DNA from 4 places in the Nonomuraea antimicrobica genome. Region 1 is predicted to be linked to each of the others. Evidence: riboswitches for the same ligand, from Rfam matches in the RefSeq annotation. Region 1 holds a riboswitch; each other region holds the start of a gene.
What was found. Region 1 has a riboswitch for cobalamin ahead of cobN (cobaltochelatase subunit CobN). Riboswitches for the same ligand answer to the same signal wherever they lie in the genome.
Positions count from the first base shown of each region.

Region 2: another riboswitch for cobalamin. It lies ahead of ABD844_RS05645 (ribonucleoside-diphosphate reductase subunit alpha); the one in region 1 lies ahead of cobN (cobaltochelatase subunit CobN).
Region 3: another riboswitch for cobalamin. It lies ahead of metE (5-methyltetrahydropteroyltriglutamate--homocysteine S-methyltransferase); the one in region 1 lies ahead of cobN (cobaltochelatase subunit CobN).
Region 4: another riboswitch for cobalamin. It lies ahead of ABD844_RS12360 (ABC transporter substrate-binding protein); the one in region 1 lies ahead of cobN (cobaltochelatase subunit CobN).

Region 1 covers NZ_BAAAZP010000077.1:116,336-122,102, forward strand. Annotated here, with positions in the region: gene ABD844_RS20495 (precorrin-8X methylmutase) at 2-622, opposite strand; gene cobG (precorrin-3B synthase) at 619-1,797, opposite strand; cobalamin riboswitch at 1,822-2,013, shown strand; gene cobN (cobaltochelatase subunit CobN) at 2,049-5,767, shown strand, end outside; gene ABD844_RS20510 (cobyrinic acid a,c-diamide synthase CobB) at 5,726-5,767, opposite strand, start outside.
Region 2 covers NZ_BAAAZP010000016.1:28,017-33,783, reverse strand. Annotated here, with positions in the region: gene ABD844_RS05655 (mechanosensitive ion channel family protein) at 1-156, opposite strand, end outside; gene ABD844_RS05650 (ribonucleotide-diphosphate reductase subunit beta) at 175-1,170, opposite strand; gene ABD844_RS05645 (ribonucleoside-diphosphate reductase subunit alpha) at 1,183-3,363, opposite strand; cobalamin riboswitch at 3,486-3,683, opposite strand; gene ABD844_RS05640 (Bug family tripartite tricarboxylate transporter substrate binding protein) at 3,688-4,629, opposite strand; gene ABD844_RS05635 (SAM-dependent methyltransferase) at 4,767-5,552, opposite strand; gene glmS (glutamine--fructose-6-phosphate transaminase (isomerizing)) at 5,613-5,767, opposite strand, start outside.
Region 3 covers NZ_BAAAZP010000049.1:58,162-63,928, forward strand. Annotated here, with positions in the region: gene metE (5-methyltetrahydropteroyltriglutamate--homocysteine S-methyltransferase) at 1-1,639, opposite strand, end outside; gene metE (5-methyltetrahydropteroyltriglutamate--homocysteine S-methyltransferase) at 1,738-4,065, opposite strand; cobalamin riboswitch at 4,198-4,407, opposite strand; gene ABD844_RS13490 (alpha/beta fold hydrolase) at 4,554-5,444, opposite strand; gene ABD844_RS13495 (winged helix-turn-helix transcriptional regulator) at 5,584-5,767, shown strand, end outside.
Region 4 covers NZ_BAAAZP010000044.1:1,422-7,188, reverse strand. Annotated here, with positions in the region: gene ABD844_RS12380 (hypothetical protein) at 1-410, opposite strand, end outside; gene ABD844_RS12375 (RNA polymerase sigma factor) at 403-1,002, opposite strand; gene ABD844_RS12370 (ABC transporter ATP-binding protein) at 1,107-1,901, opposite strand; gene ABD844_RS12365 (FecCD family ABC transporter permease) at 1,898-2,947, opposite strand; gene ABD844_RS12360 (ABC transporter substrate-binding protein) at 2,947-3,936, opposite strand; cobalamin riboswitch at 4,089-4,273, opposite strand; gene ABD844_RS12355 (CbtB domain-containing protein) at 4,476-4,664, shown strand; gene ABD844_RS12350 (CbtA family protein) at 4,673-5,416, shown strand; gene ABD844_RS12345 (histidine phosphatase family protein) at 5,422-5,767, shown strand, end outside.

The DNA.
Region 1 (5,767 bases):
CTCACTCCGTCTCGCTGGCGATGGCGTTGACCGCCGCCGCCGTCATCGCACTGCCGCCGCGACGGCCGTGCACCACCAGGTACTCCAGGTCGCTGTCCGCCAGCGCCTGCTTGGACTCGGCCGCCCCGATGAACCCGACGGGGATGCCGAGCACGGCGGCCGGTCGTCCCGATCCCGCGGCGACCAGCTCCAGGAGCCGGAACAGGGCGGTCGGCGCGTTCCCGATCGCCACCACCGCGCCGTCGAGCCGGTCGCGCCACAGCTCCAGGGCGGCGGCGCTGCGGGTGGTGCCGAGCCGTTCGGCCAGCTCGGGCACGCGGGGGTCGCCCAGCGTGCACAACACCTCGTTGTCCGCGGGCAGCCTGCGCCTGGTCACGCCGGAGGCGACCATCATGGCGTCGCACAGCACCGGGGCGCCGCCGCGCAGGGCCGCGCGGGCCCGCGCGACCACCGAAGGCGACCAGGCCAGGTCGGTGACCAGGTCGGTCATGCCGCAGGCGTGGATCATGCGCACCGCCACCTGGGCCACCTCGGGCGGCATGCCCGTGAGGTCGGTCTCGGCGCGGATGGTCGCGAACGAGCGCCGGTAGATCTCGGCGCCGTCGCGGAGGTAGTCGGTCACTCCTGGCGTTCCTCGTATCCGTCAGTGGTTGCGATCATCTGGACGACCCGGCCGCGCGGCAGACCGCAGCGCCGCTCGCAACCGGCCCAGTGGACGGGTGTCCCGGGGACGCCCGCCAGGCTCTCCACCCAGCGCCGCGCGTCCGCCCGCACGTCCGCGAGCGCCTTCGCGCAGCCGGGACGTCCGGTGCAGGCGGTGACCGCGGACCACGGGGAGTCCGGGTCGGTGACGAGGCCCGCGGCGTCGAGTGCCTTCGTGGCCCGGTCCGCCTCGGCGGGGGAGAGGTCCAGCAGCACGGCGGTCCGCCAGGGGGTCAGGCGGACGGGGTGACCGGCGTCCGCGAGCGTCCTGGCCTGGGCGGGCGTCAACCGGCCGAGCGGCACCACGGCCTCGACCGCCACCCGGCCGTCCCACTGGGCGACCCGCCCCGCCCGCCGCCCGCCGATGGCGGCGGGTGGCCGCAGACCGGGGAGACTGCTGGCCGGGGGCGGGGTGTCGCCGCGCAGGCGGGCGGTGATCCGGGCGGGGCCGTTCGCCAGCTCGTGGACGCGCCAGGCGCGGGGAGCGTCGCCGGGCCGCTCGTCGAGGAACGCCTCGGCGGCGCGGATCATGAGCGGGATCGCCGAGCCGGGGCCGGTGGTCAGCCCGGTGTCCGTCCCGGCCAGCAGCAACCGCCCGTCACGCGGCCCCGTCGCCGCGAACGTGACGTCCGCGCCGAGCCCGATCACGTCGCCCGTGCCGTCGTCCAGGGCGAACAGGAACCGCCCCGGTAACCCGGCCAGCCGGGGACGCGCGCACAGCGCACGGTCGAGGGCGTCCGCCGGCGCGAGCACGTCCAGCAGCCCAACCGGCCCGCGCCCGCTCAGCGGGGAGGCCACGATGTTGCGCACCCGCTCGTGCGCGGGCGACGGCAGCAGGCCCACCGAGGCGATCCGCCCGGCGAAGACCTCGGGCCGGCTCAGCCCTCTCACCTGCACGTTCGCTCGCGACGTCAATTCGAGCACGCCCGTGCCCAGCTCGGCCGCGCACGAGGCCAGCTCGTGGAGCTGCGCGACGGAGACCGCGCCGCCGGGCAGGCGGACGCGGGCCAGCGGTCCGTCGGCGGCCTCGTGCACCTGGAGCGCCCCCGGACAGGCGTCGGGACGCACGCGTCCGGAAAAGTCAGCTATGGGCACGATGAGGAGCGTAACGCCACTTATGGGGTCGTCGCTCCTGCCGTAAGCTTCGCAGTAGGCGATGGCAATGGGAGGAAGCCGGTGCGAAACCGGCGCGGTCCCGCCACTGTGACCGGGGAGCGAACCCCACCACGAGGCCACTGCCCGGCGACGGGTGGGAAGGCCGGGGTGAGCGTTGATCCGGGAGCCAGGAGACTCCGGCCGTCGCGTCACCCACGACTGGGGCGAGGACCCCGAGGGAGGAATGCGTCGTGCCTGGCGACCGCCGTACCGTCCTGCTGCTCTCCACCTCCGACACCGACCTGCTGAGCGCGCGCGCCAGTGGCGCGGGCTACCGGCTGGGCAATCCGGCCCGGCTGACGGCCGAGGACGTCCCCGGTCTGGTGGCCGGAGCGGACCTCGTCGTGGTACGCCTGCTGGGCGGGCGCAGGGCCTGGGAGGAGGGCCTCGACGCGCTGCTGGCCGGGTCGCGTCCGGTGGTGGTGCTGGGCGGGGAGCAGGCGCCCGACGCCGAGCTGATGGAGCTGTCCACGGTCAGCGGCGGGGTCTGCGCCGAGGCGCACGCCTACCTGGCGCACGGCGGAGCGGGCAACCTGGCGCAGTTGCACGCGTTCCTGTCCGACACGGTCCAGCTGACCGGTCACGGGTTCGAGCCGCCCGCGGCGGCGCCCTCCTGGGGACGGCTGGAGCGTCCCGCCCGGTCGCAGAGCGGTCCGGTGGTGGGGGTGCTCTACTACCGGGCGCACCACATGGCGGGCAACACCGCGTTCGTCGAGACGCTGTGCGCCGCCGTCGAGGACGCGGGCGGGCAGGCGCTGCCGATCTTCTGCTCCTCCCTGCGTACGGCGGAGCCGGAGCTGCTCGACACCCTGCGCACGGCGGACGCGCTGGTCGTCACCGTGCTCGCGGCGGGCGGCTCGCGCCCGGCCACCGCCGGCGCGGGCGGCGACGACGAGGCATGGGACGTGGGCGCGCTGGCGGCCCTCGACGTGCCCATTTTGCAGGGGCTCTGCCTGACCACGTCCAGGCGGGCTTGGGAGGAGAACGACGACGGGCTGTCGCCGCTGGACGCCGCCTCGCAGGTGGCGATCCCGGAGTTCGACGGGCGGATCATCACGGTGCCGTTCTCGTTCAAGGAGGTCGACAGGGACGGGCTGACCGTCTACGTCGCCGACCCCGAGCGGGCCGCCAGGGTGGCGGGCATCGCCGTACGCCACGGCCTGCTCCGGCACACCCCTCCGGCGCGGCGGCGGCTGGTCGTGATGCTGTCGGCGTACCCGACCAAGCACTCGCGGGTCGGCAACGCCGTCGGGCTGGACACGCCCGCCAGCACCGTCCGGCTGCTGGCCCGGCTCGCCGAGGCGGGCTACGACCTGGGCGACGGGTTCCCCGGCGTGTTCCCCGGCGCGGCCGAGCAGGACGGCGACGCGCTCATCCACGCCCTGATCGCCGCCGGTGGGCAGGACCAGGACTGGCTGACCGAGGAGCACCTGGCGGGCAACCCGGTGCGCATCTCCGCCGACTCCTATGAGCGCTGGTACCGTACGCTGCCCGCGGAGCTGCGCGAGCAGGTGGAGCGGCACTGGGGGCCGCCGCCGGGGGAGCTGTTCGTCCACGAGGGCGACCACGGGAAGGACATCGTCCTGGCCGCACTGCGGGCCGGAAACCTGGTCGTGATGGTGCAGCCGCCGCGCGGCTTCGGCGAGAACCCGATCGCCATCTACCACGACCCCGACCTGCCGCCCAGCCACCACTACCTGGCCGCCTACCGCTGGCTGTCGGCCGACTTCGGCGCGCACGCGATGGTGCACGTCGGCAAGCACGGCAACCTGGAGTGGCTGCCCGGAAAGTCGGCAGGCATGTCGGCCGCCTGCGGCACGGACGCCGCACTCGGCGACCTGCCGCTGATCTACCCCTTCCTCGTGAACGACCCGGGAGAGGGCACCCAGGCCAAGCGGCGGGCGCACGCCGTGCTGGTGGACCACCTGGTGCCGCCGATGGCCCGCGCCGACACCTACGGCGACATCGCCCGCCTGGAACAGCTCCTGGACGAGCACGCCACGATCGCCGCCATGGACCCGGCCAAGCTGCCCGCGATCAGGGCCCAGATCTGGACGCTGATCCAGGCCGCCCGGCTGGACCACGACCTCGGGCTGACCGATCGGCCGCACGACAGCGAGTTCGACGACCTCATCCTGCACGTGGACGGCTGGCTGTGCGAGGTGAAGGACATGCAGATCCGCGACGGCCTGCACGTGCTCGGGCAGGCGCCGGTCGGGCAGGTACGGGTGGATCTGGTGCTGGCGATGCTGCGGGCCCGGCAGATGTGGTCGGGCAGGGAGACGCTGCCCGGGTTGCGCGAGGCACTGGGGCTGGCCGAGGACGGCACGGCGGCCCTGGGGGCGGTCGACCGGGCGGAGGCCACGGCGCGGGCGCTGGTGGAGGGCATGGAGGAGCGCGGCTGGGCGGTGGACGCGGCGGCGGAGGTGGCCCGTGCCGTCCTCGGGGACCCTCCGCGGGAACTCGGGGACCTTCCGCAGGAACCCGGGTACCTCCCGCAGGAGCGCGGAGACCTTCCGCAGGAGGAGCGCGGGGACTTCCCGCAGGAGCGCGGGGACCTTCCGCGGGAAAAGGTCGAGCGGGTGCTCCGCTTCGCCGCCACCGAGATGGTGCCGCGCCTGGCCCGCACCACCGACGAGCTGGACCACGTCCTGCACGCCCTGGACGGCGGCTACGTCCCGGCCGGGCCCAGCGGCTCCCCGCTGCGCGGCCTGGTGAACGTGCTGCCGACCGGCCGCAACTTCTACTCCGTCGATCCCCGCGCGGTGCCCAGCCGCCTGGCCTGGGAGACCGGCCAGGCCATGGCCGACTCCCTGCTGACGCGCTACCGCGCCGACACCGGCGAGTGGCCGCGCTCGGTCGGGCTGTCGGTCTGGGGCACCAGCGCCATGCGTACGGCGGGTGACGACGTGGCCGAGGTCCTGGCGCTGCTCGGCATCCGCCCGGAATGGGATGAGGCGTCGCGCCGGGTCACCCGCCTGGAGCCGATCCCCCTCGCCGAGCTGGGCCGCCCGCGCATCGACGTGACGGTCCGCATCAGCGGGTTCTTCCGCGACGCGTTCCCGCACGTGGTGAGCATGCTCGACGACGCCGTACGGCTCGCCGCGGGCCTGGACGAGCCGGACGAGGACAACTACGTACGCGCCCACGTGACCGCGACCGGCGGCGACGAGCGCCGGGCGACCATGCGGATCTTCGGCTCGGCCCCCGGCGCGTACGGCGCCGGGCTGCTGCCGCTCATCGACAGCCGCAACTGGCGCGACGACGCCGACCTGGCCGAGGTGTACGCGGTGTGGGGCGGCTACGCCTACGGCCGCGACCTCGACGGCGTCGCCGCCCGCCCGCAGATGGAGGACGCCTACCGCCGGATCGCCGTCGCCGCCAAGAACGTCGACACCCGCGAGCACGACATCGCCGACTCCGACGACTACTTCCAGTACCACGGCGGCATGGTCGCCACCGTCCGCGCGCTCACGGGCAAGGCCCCGGCCGCGTACGTCGGCGACAGCACCCGCCCCGACGCCGTACGCACCCGTACGCTGTCGGAGGAGACCTCACGGATCTTCCGGGCGCGGGTGGTCAACCCGCGCTGGCTGGCCGCCATGCGCCGCCACGGCTACAAGGGCGCCTTCGAGCTGGCCGCCACCGTCGACTACCTGTTCGGCTACGACGCCACCACCGGCGTGGTCGCCGACTGGATGTACGACAAGCTCACCGAGACCTACGTGCTCGACCCCGAGAACCAGGAGTTCATGGCCCGTGCCAACCCCTGGGCCCTGCACGGCATCGCCGAACGCCTGCTGGAGGCCGCCGAGCGCGGCATGTGGCAGCACCCCGACCCCGAGATCCTGCGCGGCCTGCAGGAGGTCTACCTCAAGACCGAAGGCGACCTGGAGGACGACACCAGCCG
Region 2 (5,767 bases), on a different contig from region 1:
CACCCAGTACGCCGACCACGTGCAGTGCTCCACCAGATGCCGGGCGAGCGCCCAGTTGCGCCCCACCCTGTTCAGCACCCGCCTGGCCAGCTCCACCAGGAGGATCGCCCCGACCACGGAGATCGCCAGGATCGGCCAGTCTGCCGGAGACTGCACGTTTATGCCCCCAACGTCCTAGAAAGTCTCATCAAAGGTGACATTGCCCTCCACCGCAACCTGGTAGGCGGAGACCCGCCGTTCGAAGAAGTTGGCCAGCTCTTGGACGTCCTGCAACTCCATGAAGGCGAAGGGGTTGGCCGAAGCGTACCTTCTGGGCAGGCCCAGGCGGACCAGCCGCTGGTCGGCGACGTACTCCAGGTACTCGCGCATCTGCGCGGCCCCCATGCCGGGCATGCCGTCGCCGCACAGGTCCTCGGCGAAGGCCAGCTCGGCGGCGACGGCCTCCTCGATCATGAGCGTGACCTGCTTGCCGAGTTCGTCGTCGAACAACGACGGCTCCTCGGCCCGTACGGTGTCGACCACGCTGAACGCGAACTCCATGTGCATGGACTCGTCCCTGAACACCCAGTTCGTCCCGGTGGCCAGGCCGCCGAGCAGGCCCCGGGAGCGGAACCAGTACACGTACGCGAACGCGCCGTAGAAGAACAGGCCCTCGATGCAGGCCGCGAAGCAGATGAGGTTGAGCAGGAACCGCCGGCGCTCGTCGACGGTCTCCAGCCGGTCCAGCCCGTTGATCGAGTCGATCCACCTGAAGCAGAACTCCGCCTTGTCGCGGATCGACGGGATGTGCTCGATCGCGGCGAACGCCTTGACCCGCTCGTCCGGATCGGGCAGGTACGTGTCGAGCAGCGTCAGGTAGAACTGCACGTGCACGGCCTCCTCGAAGAGCTGCCTGCTCAGGTACAGGCGGGCCTCGGGGGCGTTGACGTGCTGGTAGAGGTTGAGCACGAGGTTGTTGGCCACGATGGAGTCGCCGGTGGCGAAGAAGGCGACCAGCCGGTTGATCAGGTGGCGCTCCTGCGGCGTCATCCTGGCCAGGTCGGCGAGGTCGGAGTGCAGGTCCACCTCCTCGACGGTCCACGTGTTGCGGATGGCCGCGCGGTAACGCTCGTAGAAGTCGGGGTAGCGCATCGGCCGGAGGGTGAGGTCCATTCCGGGGTCGAGCAGCATGGGCGGGTCTCCTTACTGGCAGGCTTCGCAGGTTTCGGGGTTCTCGAGAGAGCAGGCGATCGCCGCCGTAGACTCCGCCACAGACTCCGCCGAGGGCGCCGCCACCGTGGTCTGGGCGATCCGGGTGGCCGGGCGCGAACGCAGGTAGTACGTCGTTTTCAGCCCCTGCTTCCAGGCGTAGGCGTACATCGAGGAGAGCTTGCCGATGGTCGGGCTGGCCATGAAGAGGTTGAGCGACTGCGACTGGTCGATGTACGGCTGCCGCGCCGCGGCCAGGTCGATGAGCGCCTTCTGCGGCAGCTCCCAGGCCGTCCGGTAGAGCACCTTGAGGTCGTCGGGGATGCCGGGCACCTGCTGCACGGAGCCGTCGGCGCGCTTGAGGTCGTCGCGCAGTTGCCGCGTCCACAGCCCGCGTGTTTGCAGGTCGGCCACCAGATACCGGTTGACCTGCAGAAACTCTCCCGACAGGGTCTCCCGCTTGAACACGTTGGACACCTGCGGCTCGATGCACTCGTAGCAGCCCGCGATCGAGGCGATGGTGGCGGTGGGCGCGATGGCGATCATGAGCGAGTTCCGCAGGCCCGTGGCCGCGATCTTCTCGCGGAGCGCGTCCCAGCGCGGCCTGCCGCCGGCGCCGTAGTGGTCGGGGTGCAGCACTCCCCCGGCCGCCCGCGTGTCGGCGTACGAGGGGTGCCGGCCGCGCTCGACCGCGAGGTCGGCCGAGGTGTCGTACGCGGCCAGCGCGATCTCCTCGGCGATCCGGGTGGACAGCTCCAGCGCCCGCGGCGAGTCGAACGGCAGCCGCAGCGTGAAGAACACGTCGGCCAGCCCCATCACGCCGAGCCCGATGGGCCGCCAGCGCCTGTTGGCCGCCTCGGCCTCGGGCGTCGGGTAGAAGCCCAGGTCGATGGTGCAGTCGAGGAACCGGACGGCCGTGCGCACGGTGCGGCCCAGCCGCTCCCAGTCGACGTCGTCCCCGGCCAGGTGGGCGGCCAGGTTGATCGAGCCGAGATTGCACACGGCGGTCTCGCCGTCGCTGGTGACCTCGAGGATCTCGGTGCACAGGTTCGACAGGTGGATGACGTTCTCGGGGCGGGCGGTCTGGTTGGAGGTGCGGTTGGCGGCGTCCTTGAACGTCATCCAGCCGTTGCCGGTCTGCGCGAGCGTGCGCATCATGCGGCCGTACAGGGTCCTGGCGGGGATCTGGCGGGTGAAGCGACCGGCCGCCTCGTAGGCCCGGTAGGCGGCGGTGAACGTCTCGCCGTACAGGTCGGTGAGGTCGGGCGTCTCCTTCGGGTCGAACAGCGACCACGGCTCGTCGGCCTCCACCCGGCGCATGAACTCGTCCGGCACCCAGTTGGCCAGGTTGAGGTTGTGGGTGCGGCGGGCGTCCTCGCCGGTGTTGTCGCGCAGTTCGAGGAACTCCTCGATGTCGGCGTGCCAGGTCTCCAGATAGACGCAGGCCGCCCCCTTGCGCCGCCCTCCCTGGTTGACCGCAGCCACCGAGGAGTCGAGCGTACGCAGCCACGGCACGATGCCGTTGGAGTGGCCGTTGGTGCCCCTGATCAGCGAGCCGCGCGAGCGCACCCTGGTCCACGAGATGCCGATGCCTCCGGCGTACTTCGACAGCCGGGCCACCTGGCCGTACCTGTCGTAGATGCCCTCCAGCTCGTCGCGCGGCGAGTCGAGCAGGAAGCAGGACGAGAGCTGCGGGCGGCGGGCCCCGGAGTTGAACAGCGTGGGCGAGCTGGGCAGGTACGCCAGCCTGGACATCAGCCCGTACAGCTCGGCCGCCTCGGCCACGGTCTGCGACAGCCCGCAGGCCACGCGCAGGAAGAAGTGCTGGGGCCGCTCCAGCACCGCCCGCGTCTCGGGGTCACGCAGCAGGTAGCGGTCGTAGACCGTACGCAGCCCGAAATACTCGAACCGGTCGTCCGCCTCGGCCGAGACCAGCGCGTCCAGCTCGGCGGCGTGCGCGGCGACGAACTCCGCGAGCCCGTCCTGGACCAGCCCGGCCGCGTGGGTGGCGGCGACGGACTCGGAGAACGAGCGCACGCCGTGCCCGGCGGCCTCGTCGGCGATCTCCTCGGCCAGCAGCCGGGCGGCGACGCGGGAGTTGGCCGGGTCGGTGATCACCCGGGCGGCGGCCTCCTCGATGGCCAGCCGGCGGTCAACCTCAACGATCTGCGTCACGTGCTCTCTCTCCTCGCGAGCTCATCCCCGTGAGGGCACGCGAGAGCACGGCGGCGCGCGTGTGTACGGCCGCGTCGTGCCCTGGCCCGCCCTCGAGACCCTGAACACTTCCTGCCGGGCACACGCCCGGCACGCCGCTGGCAGGTCTTCGGGCTCGCGGGCACGCGCAAAGGCACCTACTGGCCGTCGCTTCCCGGATCTCTCCAGTGCGTCAATGACGGCGGTCGTTCCCACTCACCGCTGCGGGGCAGCCCCGGAATCTCACCGGGTTCCCTTTTGCTCCGCCTCCGTAGAGGCGAACCAGCGACGACCAGGATCCTACATCTAGTGGCCGTTCCCGCAACTACCCCAGCATGTTGTGGCTTTGGTGGTGTCGAGCAGTCCGAGGTCCCGCAGGACGGCCCGCGTTCTGGCGATCTCGGTGCCGAGCCAGCGGCTGAAGTCGTCTCCGGTCAGCGGGATCGTCAGCCACCCCTCGCCCCGGCAGGCCGCCTCCCAGACACCGGATCGCAGCACCTGGTCGCACATGCGCACAGCCCGGTCGCGGCTCCCCTGGGACATGTGCTCGGGACCGAACGCGGCCGCCCAGTCCGCGAAGTCCACCCGAACCCCGCACTCCAGCAGGGTCGGCACGTCGAGGTCCGGCACCCGCTGGGCCGAGGAGACCGCGAGCGCCCTGACCCGGCCACGGCCGATGGCGGTACGCCAGTCCGACAACGGGCCCGCCGCGGCGATCGCCTGACCGGACAGCAGCGCGGCGGCGGCCTCGCCCCTGCTGGGGTAGCCGGTGTAGTAGACCTGCCTGGTGTCCGCGCCGAGCGCCCTGGCGATCAGGCCGAAGAGCAGGTGGTCGGGCTCACCCTGCGGCCCGCCCACCAACTGCGTCTGGCCGGGGCGGGAGAGGAGCCGCTCGCCGAGGTCGCCGAAGTCCTGCACAGGGGAGCGGCCGGGCACGACCACGACCTCGGCCTCTCCGGTGAGCCTGGCCAGCGGGGTGGCGGTGTCGAGCACGCTCCGACCGTTGTTCAGCTCGTCGGCGGCCAGCGCGGGCAGGCCGCTCACCCTGATCTTGGAACCAGGACCCAGCTCGAACCCGGCCGCCCGGACCGCGTCGGTGAACACCTGCCCCGCCCTGGCCCAGCGGTCGCCGCCGGACACGATGGAGAACCGGGCGTGCGGCATGTCCCCGCCGGCGTACTGCGTGCCGCAGCCGGTCACGCAGGCGGCCAGGCCCGCCCCCCAGGCGAAGAATCGCCGACGCCGCATGGTGCCTCTCCCCCGAATTTCCCCCTTACCTCAGGTTATTGACACATTACGCGGCGTTACACATTTCAATCGTGGCCGACCACAGTCTTTTCCCGTGTTTTGCTGGATTTAATAGGTTAATAGGGTTTTTGGGCGTTTTATCGTCTGCCGAGAGTTCCTGGCGGCTTCCGTCCGACTCCGGCCATGAGCGACGACGGCAGGGACCAGTCCCCCACCAGCTTGGGACGGTCGGGACGCCAGTCGGTGGCCTGTACGAGCCCCGGCGGCTCCAGCGGGAAGTCACCGAAGAACGACCTGATCCGGGACGGGGTGCGATCGGCCCCGCCACCGCCGGGCGAACTGCCTCCCGGCGGTTCGTCACCGTCCACGTGCGCCAGGGTCGTGGCGTGCGAGACCACCAGGAAGCCGCCGGGCGCCATGCGCTCGCGCAGCACGGCCACCGCCCGCTGCGGATCGGCCGAGTCGGGCAGGAAGTGCAGGATCGAGACCAGCAGCACGCCGATCGGCCGGTCGAGATCGAGGAACTCACCCGCCCTGGCCAGCACGTCCTCCGGGTCGAGCAGGTCGCCCTGAACGAAAAAGGCCCTGCCCGGCGAGCGCCGGAGCAGGACCTTGGCGTGCGCACCGACCACCGGATCGTGGTCGACGTAGACGACCCGCGCCTCTGGGGCGATCTCGTGGGCGCAGCCCTGGGTGGGCAGGCCGCTGCCGAGATCGAGGAACTGGCCGACCCCGGCGCGGGCCACATAGCGCACCGCACGCTGAAGGAAGGCCCGGTTCGCGCGGGCCAGCGGGACCGCCTCCGGGATCAGCTCGGTGAGCTGGTCGAGGGCCAGGCGATCGACCGCGAAGTTGTCCTTCCCGCCGAGCATGTAGTCATACATGCGTGCGGGATTGGGCCTCTGATGGTCGAACTGCCGCACAGTATTGAATTTATGTCGTCAGCACCGAGATAACGATACTTTGCGACGAATTTGGCACAGCTACTCGACTGTAACGCTCTTGGCAAGGTTGCGAGGCTTGTCGACGTCCCGGCCGAGCACCACCGCCGCGTAGTACGCCAGGAGCTGAAGCGGGATCGTCAGCAGGATCGGGTCCAGCTCGATCTCGTTCTTCGGGATCACGATGACGTCGTCGG
Region 3 (5,767 bases), on a different contig from region 1:
GGCCGGTGAGCACGCCCTTGACCGGACGGTCCGTCCGAGACTGGGCGTAGGTGGCCCAGCGGACCGTCATCGGCACAGGACGGGAGACGTCGCCGTGCAGGATCGGTGGGCGCACGTAGCGGTCGCCGGCCGCCTGTACCCAGCCTTCGGCTGTCAGGGTGAAGCCTCGCAGTTGTTCGGCGAAGTAGCCGACCATGTCGTCGCGCTCGGGTTCGCCGTGGACGAGCACGTCGAGCCCGAGCCGTTCCTGGAAGGCGATGACGCGGTCGATCTCGGCCCGTACGACCTGGTCGTGGGCGGCCTCGTCGATGCGGCCGGCACGCCAGTCGGCCCGGGTACGGCGGACCTCCGCGGACCGGGGGAACGAGCCGATCGTGGTGGTGGGCAGCGGCGGCAGCCCGAAGACTCGCCGCTGGGCCGCGGATCTGACCGGCCACTCCGCCCGGGGGCGGCCGTCGCCCAGTACGTCCACCCGGGCACGCACGCGGTGGTCGGGAGCGTTCATGGCCACGTCACGGCGGGGGACCGCCCGTTCCTGACGGAGGGCCTGGCCGAGCAGGACGACCTCGTCGATCTTCTGCCGGGCGAAGGAGAGCCGGGCGCGCAGGTCCGGCTCCAGATCGGGTTCGGCGTCGAGGTCGAGCGGGACGTGCTGGAGCGAGCAGGACGTGCTCACCACCAGTTCCCCGGCCAGGCCGAGCAGAGACGCGCATGTCGCCAGGGCCCGACGCAGGTCGGTTCGCCAGATGTTGCGGCCGTCCACCACGCCTGCCACCAGTGTGCGCAGCGGCAGCCCGCCGATCGAGGCCAGCGTCCGCAGGTTGCCCGGCCCGGTGACGAAGTCGAGGCCGATCGCCTCCACCGGCGTCCCCGCCAGGACAGCCAGAGCGTCGCCGATGTCGCCGAAAGCGGTGGCCACCAGCAGCCGTGGGCGCGACGGCAGACGGGCGAGCCTGCGGTAGGCGTGTCCGAGCGCGGCCAGCTCGTGCGAGGTGAGATCGGTGGCCAGCACCGGCTCGTCGAGCTGAACCCACTGCGCGCCCGCCCCGCTCAGCCGTTCCAGCAGTTCGGCGTACACCTCGATCAGGTCGTCGAGCAGGTCCAGCGGCCGGAATCCGGCCGACGCGGCGGACAGCAGCAGAAAGGTCAGCGGGCCGACCAGCACGGGCCGGGTCTCCACGCCCAGCGTCCGCGCCTCCAGGTACTCGGCCAGCGGCTTGGACCGTCCCGCCGCCGCCAGCCGGAACCTGGTGTCGCGGCCGACTTCGGGAACGAGGTGGTGGTAACCGGTGCCGAACCACTCGCGCGTCTCCAGTCCGGGCGTCCCGTCTGTGCCCCTGGCCATCGCGAAGTAGGCGTCCAGCCCGTCCAGATGGCGGAAGCGCTCCGGGATGGCGTCGACCAGCAGGGCGGTGTCGAGCACCTGGTCGTAGAAGGAGAAGGTGTTGGAGGGGATCTGTTCGAGACCGGACTCGCGCAGGTCGGTCCAGACCGAGTGGCGCAGCCGGGCGCCCATCTCCAGCAGCCCCGCGGCGTCGAGGCGGCCCGCCCAGTAGTCCTCGGTGGCTCGCTTCAGTTCGAGCCGGGTACCGATCCGGGGGTAGCCGAGTACGGTCGCTCCGGGCACGGGGGCTGTCATGGCTGCTCTTTCTCGTCGTGAAGCGGGCGGGCCGGGATCCGAGCGCGGTCCGGGTCGCGGGCCTGGCAGCCCGGATGGGTGCCAGGCCCGCGCCGGGCTCAGCTCGCCTTGAAGTCGGTCGCCTCGCCGCGGATCTCCCGGGCCGCGGTCACCAGGTTCTCCAGCGAGGCCCGTACCTCGGGCCAGCCGCGGGTCTTCAGCCCGCAGTCGGGGTTGGCCCACAGCCGGTCGGCGGGGATCGCGTCGAGCCCCTTGCGCAGCAGCGAGGTGACCTCCGCCACGCTGGGCACGCGCGGGGAGTGGATGTCGTAGACGCCTGGGCCGACCTCGCGCGGGTAGCCGGCCTCGGCCAGCTCGTGGGCGACCTGCATGTGCGAGCGGGCGGCCTCCAGGCTGATCACGTCGGCGTCGAGGTCGTCGATGGCGGCCAGGATCTCACCGAACTCCGCGTAGCACATGTGCGTGTGGATCTGCGTCTCCGACCGCACCACAGCCGTGGCCAGCCGGAACGCCTCGGTCGCCCACGCCAGGTAGGCGGTCCTGTCGGCGGCGCGCAGCGGGAGCGTCTCACGCAGCGCGGGCTCGTCCACCTGGATCACCCCGGTCCCGGCGGTCTCCAGGTCGGCGACCTCGTCGCGCAGGGCGAGGGCCACCTGGCGGGCGGTGTCGGCGAGCGGCTGGTCATCGCGGACGAACGACCAGGCAAGCATGGTGACCGGGCCGGTGAGCATGCCCTTGACCGGGCGGCTGGTCTGCGACTGGGCGTAGGTGGTCCAGCGCAGCGTCATGGGCTCGGGACGGGAGATGTCGCCGGCCAGGATCGGCGGGCGCACGTAGCGGCTGCCGTAGGACTGGACCCAGCCGTGCTGGGTGGCGACATAGCCGTCGAGCTGCTCGGCGAAGTACTGGACCATGTCGTTGCGCTCGGGCTCGCCGTGCACCAGCACGTCCAGCCCGGCCTCCTCCTGGAAGGCCAGCACGGCGCGGATCTCCGCTTCCATGCGCTCGTCGTAGGCGGCCTGGTCGATGCGGCCGGCCCGCAGATCGGCGCGGGCGGTGCGCAGCTCGCTCGTCTGCGGGAACGAGCCGATCGTGGTCGTGGGCACCGGCGGGAGGCCCAGCCGGGTGCGCTGGGCCTCGGTCCGCTCGGCGTACGGCTGGGCGCGGCGGGTATCGGCGGCGGTGACGGCCTCGGCGCGGGCCCGTACGGACGGGACCCGGGTGAGCGGCGAGGTGGCCCGCGACCGCAGGGCGGCCTGGTTGGCGGCCAGCTCACCGGAGATATCGTCACCGGCGAGGCCGCGGGCGAGGGTGACGATCTCCGCGGTCTTCTGGCGGGCGAAGGCGAGCCAGCGTGCCACCTCGGGGTCGATCTCGGTCTCGAGTGCGGCGTCGTAAGGGACGTGCAGGAGGGAGCAGGAGGCGGCCACGTCCACCCGGGCGGCGAGGTCGCGCAGCGCGGTGAGCGTGGTCAGCGACCTCTCCAGGTCGTTGATCCAGATGTTGCGGCCGTCCACGACTCCGGCGACCAGCCGCCTTCCCGGGAGGCCGCCGAGGGCGGTCAGGTCGTCCAGGTTCGTCGCGGCGGGGCCGGTGAAGTCGAGCCCGAGGCCGTCGACGGGCGCGTCGGCGAGCACCGGCAGGGCCTCGCCGAGCCGGTCGAAGTAGGTCGCGACGAGGAGCTTGGGCCGCTGGGTCAGCCCGCCGAGGTACCGGTAGGCGGTGGCGACGGCGTCGAGCACGGCCCGGGGCCGGTCCTGCACCAGGGCGGGCTCGTCGAGCTGGACCCAGGTGGCGCCGGCGGACCGGAGCGCGGCCAGCACGTCGGCGTAGACGGGCAGCAGCCGCTCCAGCAGGCTGAGCGGCTCGAAGGCGGGGTCGACGCCTGGGGCGGGCTTGGCCAGCAGGAGGTAGGTGACCGGGCCGACCAGGACCGGACGCGCCTCCAGGTCCAGGGCGAGGGCCTCGCGCAGCTCGCCGAGCTGCTTGGCCGGGTCGGCGGTGAAGGTGGTGCCGGGGCCGAGTTCGGGCACCAGGTAGTGGTAGTTGGTGTCGAACCACTTGGTCATCTCCAGCGGCGCGACGTCCTGGGTGCCGCGCGCCATGGCGAAGTACCCGTCGAGCGGGTCGGCCTCGACGGCGGCGCGGTGCCGTTCGGGGATGGCGCCGACCATGACGGTGGTGTCCAGCACGTGGTCGTACAGCGAGAAGTCGCCGGTCGGTACCTCGGCGACACCGGCGTCGGCCAGGCGGCGCCAGTTGTCGCGGCGCAGCGTCTCGGACGTGGAGCCCAGCTCGGCCGCGGTGACGCGGCCGGCCCAGTAGCCCTCGACGGCCTTCTTCAGCTCCCGGTCCGGACCCTGACGCGGGTAGCCGTACACGGTGGCGGCAGGGATGGCGCTGGGGGTGGCAGGAGTTTCGGCCACGGAACTCTCCTTCGCGAGTCACGAGAGACCTCGACGGATCCCCGGAGCGAAGGCGCGACCGCAGCGCGGGCATGGGCACGTGCCTGCGGGTCCGCCCGGCCCGCCCTCGAGGCCGTCGACGTCGCCGCGCGCTGGTGCGCGCGGGCAGTGGCAGGTCTTCGGACTCGTGGGCGTCCTGCTCGCTCCTACTGGCCGTCGCTTCCCCGGCCTCAAGAGGCCGAGTGCTGGTGACGGCGGTCGTTCCCACTCACCGCTGCGGGGCAGTCCCGGACTCACACCGGGTTCCCTCTTACGACGCGCCTGCCTGGCGGGCAGGGCGAACCAACTGCAAGGGCCACACTAGAGCCGAAACGCATCTCACGCGACAACGGGTCCCGTGCGTGAGTCGGGATGATCTAGTGATCGGCCAGGTCGTGACCGTTCAGATCGCGAACCTTGCCGGATCAGTGCCCGATCTCTCGGGCTTTGATCCGGCACCCGGGCGTCGATCAGACTGCCTTCTTCAGGAACTGCAGGACGCGGGCGTTGTAGGCATCGGGCTTTTCGGCGGGGACGATATGGCCGGCGCCCTGAATGAAGTCGGTCTCAGAACCGTCGGCCAGGCTCTCACGGATGGCGGTCAGGGACGCCTCGTCCATGGAGACGCTCTGGTCGGCGGTGCCGTGCAGGTAGAGCGTGGGCTGGGTGGGGAGCGCGCCCCACAGCGCCATGTGGGCGGCCTCCCATTCGGGGGTGCCCATCACCTTCGGGCCGAAGTTCATCCGGTAAAGGTCCAAGGCAGCCCGCAGGCGGGCCGGTTCGTTCAGGGCCTTGCGGACCGCTTCGAAGTCCTCGGTGGCGTCGTAGCTGGGTGCGGTCCACTTGTCCTGCATGACCTGCCTCAGCCAGGCCATGTCGTTGGCGGCAACGATCGTTTCGGCCATGTCCATCTGGAAGAACCAGAAGTGGTTGAGCCGCTCGATGCCCTCATAGGTGCTGGCGTAGTTGGCGAAGAACCACAGCGGTGGGACGTCGCTGATGACCACCTTCGACCAGCGCTCGGGTGCGGTGGTGGCGGCGGCCCAGGCGGTGGCGGCGCCCCAGTCGTGGCCGATCAGGACCGCGTCGCTGCCGCCGCCGAGCGCCTGGTGTATGGCATTGGCGTCGGAGACCAGGTCGACCAGCAGCATGCTGCCGTCGGCCGGCAGGGCTGAGGGGGCAAAGCCCCGGATGTTCGGGGCGACGGCCCGGTAGCCGGCCGCGGCCAGCGCCGGGATCAGGTGCCGGTAGGTTGCCTCGCCGGATTCGGGGAAGCCGTGGAGCAACAGCGCCAGCGGACCCTCGCCCTCTTCGACGTAGGCGATTTGGATACCGTTGACGGTCACGGAACCGTGCTGCATTGCGCGATCTCCTTGCAGGTTGATGGCCTCGGAGCTGCCTCCGGGCCGAACACGCACGATCCTCACAGCTTGCCAACCACTCGACAAGTACCTACTATTTTGTAAGGTACTGACCTTTTTCTCAGTGAATGGGTGTGCGATGAAGAAGACGAGCTACTCGTGCGGCCTCGACGCCGCCGTCGACGTGGTCGGCGGCAAGTGGAAGGCGCTGATCCTTTGGGCGCTGCATCACGAGCCGATGCGGTTCGGCGAGCTGCGCCGTCAGGTCCCGGGCATCAGTGAGAAGATGCTGATCCAGCAGCTGCGCGAGATGGAGCATTGCG
Region 4 (5,767 bases), on a different contig from region 1:
AAGCCGAGCCGGAAGATCTGGCCGACCTTCGTCGGGGAGGCGGGCCGCAGGTCCAGGGCCACGTTCAGGCCCATCGCCTGGAACGCCTCCGTGTAGAGCGCGTGGTCCGCGAACGGGTCCTTGATCGTGGCGACGTACTCGTCGCCACGCAGTTCGATGTCGATGGCGGAGTTGGCGTAGGCGGTGGGGCCGGAGTCCTGACCGACCAGCATCGGCCCCAGGACGACCGCGGCGGCGAGCGCGGCGGTGGCGACCAGACCGGCGAACACGAAGCGGCCTCGAGATCTGGGCCGGGGAGCGGGGACGGTGGCCAGCGCGTTCAGGAGCCGGGTTTCCTGGGCGGTCAGGGCGTCGGGAGTGGGCGAGGGCACTGCGGAGCGGAAGTGTTCGAGCTCGGTCATCTCATTCATGGACGGGCTCCTCGCTGATGACGGCCATGGGATTGACTCCTCCGAGTTCTTTGCGCAGCCTTTCTCGGGCCCGGTTGATGCGCGAACGCACGGTTCCGAGGCGTACGTCCAGCGCCTCCGCGATCTCCGGATACGTGAGACCGGCCCAGGCGACCAGGAGCAGCGCGTCACGGTGCCCCTTGGGCAGCGTCGCCAGCGCCCCGGCCAGGCGGCGGCGGGTGGACTCGGCGCTCACCCGGTCGTCGCTGTGGTCGGTGAAGGGGGCCGTGACCGGGTCGGCGCCGGTCCGTTCGAGCACGCGTAACTGGTGCACCTCCGTACGCACGTGGCGGCCGATGAGGTTGGTGGCGATGCCGTACAGCCAGGGGCGGGCGTTCGGACGGGACAGGTCGTAGCGACCGCGCTGCCGGAACGCCGTGAGGAACGTCTCCATCACCACGTCGTCGGCGGCGTCCGGCCCGAGCCTTCTGGCGACGTAACGGGTGAGATCGGCGGCGTACCTGCGAAAGACCTCGGCGAAGGCTTCCGGTTCGCGCCGGGAGCGTTCGAGATGAGCGGCGTCATCGTCCTCCGCTCGGTGGGTTTCGCGCATGTTGTGGCCTTTCGGCGATAAGTCAGGACAGCAGTTGTTGCCAAGTCGGCGGCTAACAGTTCCCGACTCCCCGTGGCAGGGGTCGCACTATGGCCGACGCGGGGTCATGGCGTGGCTCTCCCGTCGATGCCGGGCAGCACGGTGATCTGCGGCAGGCCCGTACGGGGATGGGCGGTCACGTCGGCCTCCACCTGGTAGACCTCGGCCAGCAGCGCGGGCGTGAGAACGCGGGCGGGCGGGCCGTCGGCGACGATGCGGCCGGCGTTCATGACGCAGATCCGGTCGCAGAAGGCGGCGGCCAGGTTGAGGTCGTGCAGCGCGAGCACGGCGGTCAGGCCCAGGCCGCGCACCAGCCGCAGCACGTCGAGCTGGTGGCGCAGGTCGAGGTGGTTGGTCGGCTCGTCGAGCACGATGGTCCCGGTCCGCTGGGTCAGGGCGCGGGCGATCAGGACCCGCTGCTTCTCCCCTCCCGACAACCGGTCGAACGGCGCCCGCGCCAGCCCTGTGACGTCGAGCGCGGCCAGGGCGTCCAGGATGATCTGCCGGTCGTCGGTGTCGTCGCCCTGGAAGGCCCGCTTGTACGGGCTGCGTCCCATGGCCACGACCTCGTACACGGTCAGCTCGAACTCCCCCGGCGACTCCTGGAGGACGGCGGCCAGCCGCCGGGCGAGCCGTCGGCCGCTCATCCGCCAGACGTCCTCGCCGTCCAGCAGCACCCGCCCCGACGTGGGCCGCCGGGCGTGGTAGAGGGTGCGTAACAGGGTGGACTTGCCCGCCCCGTTCGGTCCGACCAGCGAGACCACCTCGCCGGGCGCCACGTCCAGGCAGGCGTCACGCACCAGGGCCCGACCGGCGACGGCCACGCCCACGTTCTCGACGCGCAGCGCGCCCGGGGTCATCGGGCCGCCCTCCGTCTCATCAGCCACAGGAAGAACGGTCCGCCCGCGAGCGCCGTCAGGATGCCGATCGGGATCTCCTGCGGAGCGATGAGCGTCCTGGCCGCCAGATCGGCGGCGATCATGAAGGCCGCGCCCAGCAGCGCCGCGGCCGGGAGAGCACGCTGGTGCTCGGCGCCGACCAGCAGGCGGACGACGTGCGGGAGCATCAGCCCGACGAACCCGATGGCGCCGCTGACCGCGACGACCGCCCCGACCACCAGCGCGACGAGGACGAACAGCCAGCCGCGGAAGCGGTGCACGTTCAGCCCCATCGAGGCGGCGGCCTCCTCGCCCGCCAGGAGCAGGTTCAGCGGGCGTGACACGCCGAGCAGCGCCACCGTGCCGAGCAGTACGGCCGCCGCGGGGATCGGCACCAGGTCCCAGGTGGTGCCGCCGAAGCCGCCCAGCATCCAGCGCAGCGCCGACTCGGTCTTGCGCGGGTCGCCCGAGGTGATGACGAGGTAGCTGGCGACCGCGGAGAGCACCTCGGCGGTCGCCACCCCCGCCAGGACGAGCCGTACGGTGGTCATCCGCCCGCCGGAGCGGGCCAGGAAGTACACCAGCGTCAGCGCGCCCAGCGCCCCGGCGAACGCGGCCAGCGGCAACGAGAACGCCCCCAGCAGCGAGACGTTCAGCACCAGGACGAGCACCGCGCCCACGGTCGCCCCCGAGGAGACGCCCAGCAGCATCGGGTCGGCCAGCGGGTTGCGCACCAGCGCCTGGAGCGCCATCCCGCACACCGACAGTCCCGCCCCGACGACGCCGCACAGCAGCACGCGCGGCACCCGTACGTCCATCACGATCGTCTCCCTGACCGGCGGCCAGGTGGGCTCGACGAGCGCGGGCGCGAGCCGGTGCAGCACGATGCCCCACACGTCACCGGCGGCCAGCGCGACCGACCCGGCCGCGATCCCGGCCGTGGCCGCGGCGCCGACCACCGCCGCGAGCAGGGCCAGGACCAGCCAGTACGACAGGCGCGCACGGGCCCGCGGCACCGCCGTGCCGATCACGCGAAGTGGTCCGGGTGAAGCTGGCGGGCCAACGACTCGACCGCCTCCGGCGCGCGTACGCCGAGCACCGTGGACGACAGCGGCAGCACCGCGAACCGCTGCTCCTTGACGGCCGGCACGTCCTTGAGCGCCGGGTTGGCCAGCAGGAACCTCTTCTTGTCCGCCACCGTCTGGTCACCGTAGTCGTAGATGACGATCACGTCGGGCGCGCGTTCGGCGACCTGCTCGAACGACACGTCACCGAACGCCTTGGCCAGGTCGGCGAAGAGGTTCACGCCACCGGCCCGGCTGATCAGGTCGTTCCCGATGCCCGCGCCGCCCGCGGTGAAGGCGGTCTTGTCGCCGCTGTCGTAGACGAACACCTTGACCGGCTCGACCCCGCCGAGCTTCGCCCGCACGCCCTCCAGCACCCCGCGCAGCTCGGCGACGCGCTGCTCGGCGCGCTCGGGCACGCCGAAAACCCGGCCGATCGTGCGGATCTCCTCCTCCAGGAGGTCCATGGTCACCGGGCCGGACGGGCACGCCTCCAGGCTGAGGTACGAGTCGATCCCGGCCTCGGCCAGCGTCCTGCGGCTGCGTCCTTCCTGGTCGTCGAAGGCGCTGGTGAAGCCGCCGTAGACGAAGTCGGGCTCGGCCGACAGCAGCGCCTCGTACGACGGGTACTCCTCGGCGAGCACCTTGATGCTGCGGTAGGCGGCCTCGTACCGGGGCGGGATGCGGTCGTCGAGGTACGCGGTGCCGGCCATCGACCTCTCCAGCCCGAGCGCCAGCATGATCTCGGTCACGTGCTGGTTCATCGTGACCGCGCGCCGCGGCGCCTGCCGGTAGGTGGTGGTGACGCCGCAGTTGGTCACGGTGACGGGGAAGCCCGTACCGGTCGACGGGGTGGCCGGGGGCGGGGAGGCGCCGGGCTGGGCACCGCCGCACCCGGCGACCAGCCCGAAGATCAACAGCAGTGCGAGCGGGAGCGAGCGTCGGCTCGTCATGGGCGGTACCCTTCCTGACCGGCATGACGGAGCGGGATCGCCGGAGAACGCCCTGCCCCGGATGAGCCGGGGCCGTGGGCAGCGGGAAAGGCGTCACGCCGAGCGCGCGGCATGCCGACCACCGTCCTCTCTTGGGGAGATCCGCCCCAATTTCCACGAGGAGGCGACCGCGTGAGTCTCCTGGCTCTCGGGTCGACGCTCGCCCCGGCCTTCCCGCCCATGGGCAGTGGCCTTCTGTCGGGGCTCGCTCACCGATCACAGTGGCGGGACCGCGCCGGATTCACACCGGCTTCCTCAGTCCGCCGTCGCCTTCGTTCGGCATCGTCTCATATGAGAGTCCGCTCCAGGTGTCACCGGGGGTCCGTTGACGCGAACGGGAGGAAAGGATACGTTCCGGTAGATTTCACGGTTGTCCAAGGGAAATCCGGTGAGATGCCGGTGCGGACGCGCCACTGTATCCGGGACGTTGATCCCGGGAGCCAGGTCGCTTGGCGACCGTGACCTCGCGACATGGGACGCGTCACCCTGAGGAGGCTCACATGAGCGGGTTGTCCAGCCCGTCCACGATTCCCTTTCCGCGCCTGCGGCCCTGGCTGCTCGCCGTACCGGTGCTGCTGCTCGTGGCGTACCTGGTCCTGATGGACAACGGCGCCGTCTCCCAGACGGGCACCTTCCTGCACGAGCTGATGCACGACGGGCGGCACCTGCTCGGCGTGCCCTGCCACTAGGGGGCGGGGTGGTACGCACTCTCCTGGCCAGAGGTCTGCTCGTGGGACTGCTGGCCGGACTGATCGCGGGCGGCTTCGCCTTCGTCTTCGGGGAGCCTCGCGTGGACCACGCGATCGCCCTCGAAGAGGCGGCGGCGCCCGCCGCCGAGCAGGCCGCGCACAGCCACGGCGAGGAGGCCGAGGTCAGCAGGCCGGTGCAGAAGGCCGGGCTCTTCCTGGCCACCGGGCTCTACGGGCTCGCGGTGGGCGGCGTGTTCGCCCTCGTCTTCGCGGGGCTGCGGGGGCGGGTGGGGCCGCGTTCGGACGGGCGGCTGGCGCTGGCCGCCGCCGGTACGGCGTTCGCCGCGGTCATCCTCGTGCCCTTCGTGAAGTATCCCGCCAACCCGCCCGCCGTGGGCGATCCCGCGACGATCAACAGCCGCACGCTGCTCTACCTGGTGCTGATCCTCGTCGGGCTGGCGGCGACGGCGGTCGCCGTGGCCACGGCCCGCCGGGTCACCGGGGATCCCTGGGCGCGCGGGCTGGCGGCGGTGGCGGCCTTCCTCGTGCCCGTGGTCGCCGCGTGGTGGCTGCTGCCGCCGGTCGACGAGGTGCCCGACGGGTTCCCCGCGACGCTGCTGTGGGAGTTCAGGCTCGCCTCGATCGGCACGCAGCTCGTGTTCTGGACGGCGTTCGGCGTGCTGTTCGGCTGGGTGAGCGACCGGGCGGCGCGGCGTACGGCGGCTCCGGCGCGAGTGGCGGCGCCGAGCTGAGCGAGATGCTGTTCGTCCGGCACGCCACGACGCCGGGGATGCGGGCCGCGTTCTTTCCCGTCGACGAGGACGCCGACGCGGCCGGTCTGACCAGGGCCGCCGCGTTGCGGCCCGCCGCGGGGGCGGCCTGGGTCGCTCCCACCAGGGCCGCCCGGCAGACCGCCGCCGCCATGGGCCTGACGGCACGCGAGACCCCCGCCCTGGCGGAGGCGGACTGCGGGCGGTGGCGCGGCCTGCCGTACGAGCGGGTCGCGCTGGAGGAGCCGGAGGCGCTGGCGAGCTGGCTGGCCGACCCGCACGCCGCCCCGCACGGCGGCGAGTCCCTGGCCGCGCTCGCCGCCAGGGTGGCGG